Regions from separate parts of the Colwellia sp. BRX8-9 genome, predicted to be linked through region 1. Evidence: riboswitches for the same ligand, from Rfam matches in the RefSeq annotation. Region 1 holds a riboswitch; the other holds the start of a gene.
The links. A riboswitch is a leader RNA that binds a small molecule or an ion and turns the genes downstream of it on or off. The one in region 1 is predicted to bind thiamine pyrophosphate.
Positions count from the first base shown of each region.

Region 2: another riboswitch for thiamine pyrophosphate. It lies ahead of thiC (phosphomethylpyrimidine synthase ThiC); the one in region 1 lies ahead of H4J70_RS09240 (TonB-dependent receptor).

Region 1 is NZ_JACGVN010000009.1:410-4,853, reverse strand. Features, by position in the region: gene H4J70_RS09250 (SHOCT domain-containing protein) at 1-1,378, opposite strand, end outside; gene H4J70_RS09245 (single-stranded DNA-binding protein) at 1,424-2,074, opposite strand; TPP riboswitch at 2,194-2,312, shown strand; gene H4J70_RS09240 (TonB-dependent receptor) at 2,403-4,444, shown strand, end outside.
Region 2 is NZ_JACGVN010000006.1:219,212-223,655, forward strand. Features, by position in the region: gene H4J70_RS07425 (FAD-dependent oxidoreductase) at 1-803, opposite strand, end outside; gene thiC (phosphomethylpyrimidine synthase ThiC) at 811-2,772, opposite strand; TPP riboswitch at 2,878-2,999, opposite strand; gene H4J70_RS07435 (M1 family metallopeptidase) at 3,174-4,444, shown strand, end outside.

The sequences.
Region 1 (4,444 bases):
GATAAAGCACCACCGCAACCACTAATATAAACAGGGTAAGCAGTAGTTTGCCATAAGCGCTATTGTTGAGTGGCGACGATTGTTCATCACTTTTATTCTCTAACTGAATACTCTTACTATTGTCACTTTTTAACGGGATAGCCTTTACCGATAATAATTGTTTATTGGTTAAATCTAACAGTAAGGGTTCGCCGTTGTGATCAAAGAGTAATGACACTTTATTTTTTGGAGAAAGCTCATCACGACTAAACGACAAAATAGGTAATGCAGCGGCGCGACTTTGAGCCTCACTATTTACCATCGTGGTATTCAATTGGGCAAGTTGCCAATTTTTTGCATCGTTAATAAGATATAAGACACTTCCCACAGACGCTTCTAGGTTTCGCCCATAATAAGGGAAAATATTTCCATCAGTTCCTTGAGTAGATTTCAGCGGAAAAACAAGGTTGTTTTGGTAAGAGTCTCGCCAGTCAGCACCTTTATCAGCAACAACAACTTGGTGACCGCCATCGTAGTCATGTTCTACGAGTAATGCGCCATAATGTTTTTTTGACCACGAAAAAGAACTAATGCTTTGAGCGCCTAAAATAAAGATCTCATTGTTAACGTCGTTTGTTTTCATAAAAGGGTTACTACTTGGCACCCTATAATTTCTTAAGCCAAATTTCTCAGGATTAATGCGTAATACAACGCCAGAATATAAAGCGCCTTCGCTAGCGTTGGCTAAGCTAGTGTTACTGTCAGACAAAGCAATAAGCATTAAGCCATAATCATCGTGCCATACTTTATTATATGGATTAAAGGCTATTTTTTGTATTTGATGTGTGGCAGTTGGCACCGCAATTCTCAGCACTTCTCTGCGTTGCTGCACATCAATTTTAATTGCCGCTGTGTTGTCGTATTGCCATTGTGTTATCACAGCGTCAAATGGCAATGCAACGGGATCTTCTAACAGCGTTAATCGCGCAACATTATTGTTTATTTTAGCGGGCTCAATATGTGCAGTAAAAAAGCTTTGGAAGCCAGTTTTATCTGCTAACGAAAAACTGGGGTGAAACGTTAGCGCGGTTAATTCAACTTGTTTATCGGTAGTATGATTATTTAAAGGTAAGCTTGCTAAAAAAGTGAGCTTGGCATTATTAAGTAAAGACAATTCGCCAGCAGCGTCTGCAATTAAGTATTGCTGCTTATTCTCACTATTAACAGGTAATGCAATAACGGTTGTTTTATTGGTTGAACTTAGGCTAGGCAGCTGCGCTAAAACGTCGAGTCGAACTTCTTCAGCAATCGCTGTTAAGGGCGTTAATAGGCAGTAAAAAGCCAGCAACATTGGAAGTGCTCGCGTAGTTATTTTTTTTATATAATGAAAAACGTCCATATTTTGCCAACAATCCTAATTTTATAAAATTATAGGTAATCCGTTTTAATGTTTCAATAAAATGACTTGGTGTGAATCAATAAATTGCGATTTTTTACTATCATTGAGATAGCTTAATCTTCCGTCGACAACTAATTGGTCGCCTAGCTCGGCCTTATCTTTAATATAATGTGCTTGTTTGCCCCAGATATGTACCGAACGTTCGATAGAAATATTTTGGGTTTGCTGTGTTATAGGCGAATACACTAAATTATTAACGGTTAAGTTAAGCGCGACTAATTCTTTATTATTCTCGGTTAGTACTAAATTAATATCGCTGCTTATTTCACCACTCATATGCACTTGGTTTATTGACTGGGCGTAACCCTTTGCAAATGTTTGTGCATAAGTGGCGTGTAATATTTCACGGTTAGCTTTTTTACTATTAAGTAAATAGCCTTGCACTAAAATAACATCACCCTTTTGCGAGTGAATAAGTGAACGATCAACAATATCACCAATAACTTTAACCGTATGATAACTCGTCCATTCTTTAAACTGTTGGCTCGTTTTGTCAAACCATCGGCTATGGGTTGCTAATACCAACTCAGCTACAGCAAGGACCGGGTTTGCTTGATAACGAATATCAGGCTTAGCAACTAAATTTCCTAATAAGGTTACTGAACATAAATGATTTTGGCTTAGATGATTTGTCATGGCAATTTAATAAAAAAAACTATAGTGCTAATTTACTGAAAATCATCAGATTAAGCAAATACATGACATTAAATAACCATAATTTTTCTGTACTTTGATGATAAAATTGTTAGTATGCCGAACAAACCAAGGGGTGCAATAAAAAGCTGTTGTTAATAGGCTTTTGTATTGCTGAGAATTTTTACCCTTAATACCTGAAACGGATAATGCCGGCGTAGGAATGGTTAATATGTTGAATACTTATCGTAAACACTTTGTGTAAGTGCTTACTTACGGTGTATTTTCCTTATTGCTCTTTTTTGCTTGCATGCCATAAAAAGAGCCCAGTATGAATTTTATAAAATCTCCTATTTCAATTGCGGTAACTACGACTTTATTGACTTTTGCTAGCGTCACGCAGGCAAATGAATCAACTGATATTGAGCGTATAACCGTCACTTCCAGTTTTAATAAGCAATCTTTAGCGCAAGCCCCTACTAGTATTGCAATCATCGACCAACAAAAAATAGCTGAGCAGGGCATTCAACATTTTGAAGAAGTTATTAATGGTGTCGCCAACTTAAATTTCTCTGGTGGAACATCTCGTCCGAAATATTTACAAATTAGAGGCGTCGGTGAACGCTCTGAATACCGCGGTGCGCCAAACTCATCAGTGGGTTTCATTGTCGACGATATCGATTTGTCAGGCTTGGGCATGGCAGCTTCTATGTACGATATTCAACAAGTTGAAGTCTTAAGAGGTCCACAAGGTACACGTTTTGGTGCCAATGCACTCGCGGGTTTAATTTACATAAAATCAAAAGACGCAACAGAATTACCCGAGCATGGTTTTAAAGTAACGTTAGGCAATGACGACTTAATTAATGTTGCCGGTTATAGCTCTGGTGCTGTCACTGAAGACTTAAATTACCGCATATCATTAGAGCAACATCAACAAAACGGTTATCGCGACAATCTTTATCTAAATAGAGATGATACTAATGGCATTGACGAGTTTTCTGGAAAGTTCAAATTGCAATATACGGCAACAGAAGATTTAAGTGTTGATTTTACTTATATATTTGCGGATAACGATAATAGTTTCGATCCTTGGACATTAGATAACAACGGCTTTAATACGATCACGGACAACCCAGGTGTTGATAATCAAAAATCGCATGGCGGGGCACTAAAATTTAGTTTTGAAGGTTTGTCATTCGCAAAATTCGAAGCGATAAGCAGCTATACCACGACAGAGCATCAGCACGCTTATGATGGTGATTGGGCAAACGCAGATTATTGGGCAAGTAAAAGTTGTGATGGTGCGCCATGTGAATACAGTTACCTGTGGGACAAACGCGCCGATAGAGATGTATGGTCACAAGAGTTTCGATTATCATCAAATGACGCCTCAAGAATTTTTGACAATACAACTGCTTGGCTAGTGGGTACTTACATTAGCAAAATGAATGAAGATAACGACCTTGACTCTTTTTATAATGGTTGGGAAGACGAAATACTCGACTCTACATACTCAGCTAATAATTATGCAATTTTTACCCAGTTAGACAGTGTTCTTAGCTATGGCCATGAGTTATCAGTAGGTTTGCGCGTTGAAAAACGTTCAAGCGATTATAGCGATAGTGCTGGCGATGAGTTTGACCCGTCTGAAACCATGTGGGGCGGACACATCGCCTTAAGTAAGATCATTAACAATGAGCATTCTGCTTATGTTCGTGTCGCGCGTGGCTACAAAGCGGGTGGTTTTAATATGGACTTACCCGAGCAATTAATCCAATTTAAAGAATTTGATACCGAAGTCTTAGTCAATTATGAATTAGGTCTGCAATCGAATATGCTAAATAATACCTTAGTCAGTCGACTAGCCTTATTCTATATGGACAGACAAGATCAACAAGTTAATGCTTCTCAACAGAACCCTGATAAGCCACAGCAATTTACCATTTACACGGCAAATGCCACCAGTTCAAGCAGTTACGGTTTGGAACTTGAGTTAACATACCAAGTTAATAATAATTTAACGATCGACTCGACAGTGGGCTACCTAAACGCAACATATGATGTTTATGGCTATTCTGACAAGTACGGTACAAACATTGACATTTCAGGACGCGATTTAGCACACGCACCAAGCTATACCTTTAGCCTTGGCTCTACGTATCGAAGCGATAATGGCGTTGTTTTCAATGTGAACTGGTCAGGAAAAGATGAATTTTTATTCTCTGATAGCCATGACGAAAAAGCGTCAAGTTCAAACTTATTGAATGCGAAAGTTGCTTATGAACTCGCTGATTGGTCTATTTCACTTTGGGCTAGAAATATTACCGATGAAAAAATCGCAACACGCGGCTTCTTCTTCGGCAACGAACC
Region 2 (4,444 bases), on a different contig from region 1:
GGGGCAAATAACTGAAATATCTCACCTCGTACTCCTCGTAAATCTTTTAAGGGGGCTGCGGTGTTTTCGCCTGCACTGTTGCGTGCGCCTGCACCGCGACAGTCAATTGCTAAATCAGCAGCAATAATATGCTTTGACGTGTTAGTTTGCCTATTGCCTTTGTTGCCTTTGTTGCCTAGTGGGCTATCCTCATGGTAAGTGACTAAACAGCTCGATTTTTGCTGTTCAATGTTAACGACAGGTGCACTTTCTAACCAAGTAACGCTACTTTTTTCTAGCTGCTTTTGCAGGGCTTTTAGTAATTTACGATTACCTATTTGCCCTTCTTCAGGTAAAAACAACCCATGATTAAAGCGATGAGCTAATTCAGGCTCAAGGGCAAGTATTTGTTGGCGATTCAGTTGCTGTAGCTGATGTTGCGGATAATGACTTTTGATATAAGCCATGAAACGCTGATAATCGCCTTGGTCTTGTTCATGGCTAACCATTAAGGTGCCTGCTTGTTGAAAATAAGTGTAACTGTCCAATTTAGCAAGAATCTCAGGCCAAAGCGCTAATGACTCAAAGCCCATTTCAACAATATTACGATCGCTATGCATAGCTTCACCTAGCGGCGTTAATAAACCGGCAGCAGCATAAGCGGCACTTTGGTGGCCCTGTTTATTATCTTTATCAACCAAAGTCACTTGATGACCTTGATTAACCAAAGACAATGCCATTAAACGACCCACTAATCCTGCGCCAATAACAACGATATTGGCACAGATTTGAGTAGGTTTAGGGAACTGCTGAGAAATAGTCATCGGCTGACTATTTCACCTGATGGTAAATTTCACTACCGGTCGCTTTAAATTCCGCCGACTTTTCAGCCATGCCTTGTGCAATATCGGTTGGCGTTGCATCTAAAACAATGACTTCGTCAAGTAACTGTATTTCTATTTTATTGCTGGCTTCAAGACCCGCGGCATAATCACGTACTTCCTGAGATATTTTCATCGAACAGAATTTTGGCCCACACATAGAGCAGAAGTGGGCAACTTTACCCGATTCTTGTGGCAAGGTTTCATCGTGATAAGCCTTGGCTCTTTCAGGGTCTAAACCGATATTAAATTGATCGTACCAACGAAATTCAAAGCGCGCTTTGCTCATGGCATTATCGCGAATTTGCGCCCCCGGATGACCTTTTGCTAAATCGCCGGCATGGGCTGCAATTTTATAGGTCATTAAACCTTCTTTAACATCTTCTTTATTGGGTAAGCCTAAATGTTCTTTAGGAGTAACATAACAAAGCATGGCACAACCGTACCAACCAATATTAGCGGCGCCAATACCCGAAGTAATATGGTCATAACCCGGTGCAATATCAGTCGTTAACGGACCTAACGTATAAAAAGGTGCTTCACCACAATGTTTAAGTTGCTCGTCCATATTTGCTTTGATCATATGCAGTGGCACATGCCCGGGGCCTTCAATAATCGTTTGTACATCATGCTGCCAAGCAATTTTAGTTAATTCGCCTAAGGTATGTAATTCGGCAAATTGTGCTTCATCGTTGGCATCAGCAACCGAGCCCGGGCGTAAACCGTCGCCGAGTGAAAACGAGACATCGTATTGCTTTAATATTTCACAAATATCTTCAAAGTGGGTGTATAAAAAATTTTCTTTATGATGCGCTAAGCACCACTTCGCCATAATTGAACCACCACGTGAGACAATACCGGTGACACGCTTAGCGGTCATTGGAACATAGCGTAATAATACACCGGCATGAATGGTAAAATAATCAACACCTTGCTCGGCTTGTTCGATAAGGGTATCGCGGAAAATTTCCCAGGTTAAATCTTCCGCCACGCCATTTACTTTTTCTAGCGCTTGATAGATAGGCACCGTACCAATGGGCACTGGCGAGTTGCGCATGATCCATTCGCGGGTTTCATGAATATTACGACCCGTTGATAAATCCATTACCGTGTCTGCGCCCCACTTGGTCGACCAAACCAGTTTTTCTACTTCTTCTTCAATGGAAGAGGTCACCGCCGAATTACCAATATTGGCATTTACTTTAATTAAAAAGTTACGACCAATAATCATCGGCTCACATTCTGGGTGGTTAATGTTTACCGGAATAATTGCTCGGCCACGCGCGACTTCATCACGGACAAACTCTGCGGTAATTTGCGCTGGAATACTGGCGCCAAATGACTGACCTTTATGTTGTAGTAGTAAGGTTTTATCTTTGACCTCTTCACGTTTTAAATTTTCACGAATGGCAATATATTCCATTTCAGGGGTAATGATCCCTTGGCGAGCATAGTGCATTTGGGTAACGTTTTGACCTTTTTTAGCGACACGCATTTTAGGTAAGTGTTCAAAGCGTATTGCGTCAACACCATCGTCAGCTAAACGTTGTTGAGCATAAGTAGAGCTATTTGATGTTAAGAGCTCAACATCACCACGACTATCAATCCAACTTTCACGCAGGCGAGGAATACCTTTGTGTACGTCTATCTCGACACTTTCATCGGTATAAAAACCTGAGGTATCGTAGACGCAAAGAGGTTCATTTTTTTCGTAGGTTGGCTTATCTTTATTACCCGCTAATAAAGTATCAGACAAGGTGATTTCGCGCATACCTACCTTGATATCGTGAATTTTACCTTGCACATAAACTTTTTTAGAATTTGGGAATGATTGATCAGAAACGTTTTTTAAGAATGTTTCAGCTTGTTCGCGACGTTCTCTGCGAGTGAGTTTGTTAGCTGGTTTGGTCATTTTTTTGCCTTTTAATAATATGCATTTCGTTATAAATGCACGAATAAAAAAGACGAAGTGTAGAGTGAGGAAAAAATAAAAAAGTGACGAATTAATCCCTTAACTCTTTTATTTTACCTTGTTCCCTTACGCAGATATTAATCTGATCAGGTTCTACGGATCCCGCTTTCGCGATCTCAGCTTTGAATATTTCTTTAGAAATAATCTCAGCACTCCGACAAGTAATTGTGGTGATTCTATCGTATTAGTTTCAAAATACGCAATCATAATGTTGTATTTGGTTATAATTAATTTTTAGATAACGATGTGAGTCGTTGACAGATCTTACCCTTTTTAGGGTTCACAATTTATATTACACAATGCTAGTATATTGTATACGAGAGAGTGTTAGGACAATAACAATGATAAAAAAACGGATAACGACTTCACTTGCTGGCTTAGTTTGCGCTATGGTTTTTGCTGGGCATGTTAGCGCGAGTAATTGGCAACAAGAAAGTGGCAAAGTAACGCACCAAGAAAAATTACGGGGTACTATTACACCAGAAAGAAAGTGGTGGGATTTAATTCATTATCATCTTAATGTAAAAGTTGACCCTGAAACTAAGCTTTTTTCAGGTGAAAACACCATGACTTATAAGGTGTTAGCTAAAGGTGAACGTTTACAAATAGAACTACAGGCGCCAATGAAGCTTGAGAAAGTACACCAAAATGGTAAAGCGCTTGAAGTAGAGCAAGATGGCTATTCTTATTTTATTACCCCAGCCAGTAAGCAAGAAATAGGCTCGGAGCAGAAGATAACTATGTACTTCTCTGGACAGCCCGTTACCGCAAAAAACGCCCCATGGGATGGCGGTATTACTTGGAAGAAAGACAGTAATGGCCTCGACTTTATTGCCACTTCAAATCAAGGCATTGGCTCTAGTATTTGGTGGCCAAATAAAGATCATCCTGCCGACGAGCCCAACAATGGTGTGTTAATCAGCGTTGAAGTGCCAGAACATTTAATGGATGTGTCTAATGGTCGATTAATTAAAGTTGAACACAATAAAATTGATAAAACAAAAATTTATCATTGGCAAGTTGTGAATCCTATTAATAATTATGGGGTCAATATTAACATTGGTGACTATGTTCATTTTGGTGAAAAGTATCAAGGTGAAAAAGGTCAGCTTGATATGGACTACTATGTTTTACGGGAAAACTTAGCGAAAGCAAGAAAACAGTTTAAAGAAGCAAAACGAACCATTGAAGCGTTCGAGCATTGGTTTGGTCCTTATCCGTTTTATGAAGACAGTTATAAACTGGTGGAAGCACCATATTTGGGGATGGAGCATCAAAGTTCGGTGACTTATGGTAATGGTTATCAAAATGGTTATTTAGGGCGTGATAGAAGTAGTACTGGCCCAGGATTATTATTTGATTTTATTATTGTTCATGAGTCAGGTCACGAGTGGTTTGCCAATAACATCACCAATAAAGATGTTGCTGATATGTGGATCCATGAGAGCTTTACTAACTACTCAGAAAGTCTATTTTTAGAGTATCATTTCACTAAAGAGCAAGCCTTTGAATACGTTCGTGGTCAACGGATGAATATTGGTAATCAATCCCCTATTATTGGCGAATATAATGCTAATCGCGGTGGTTCTGGTGATATGTACGATAAAGGTGG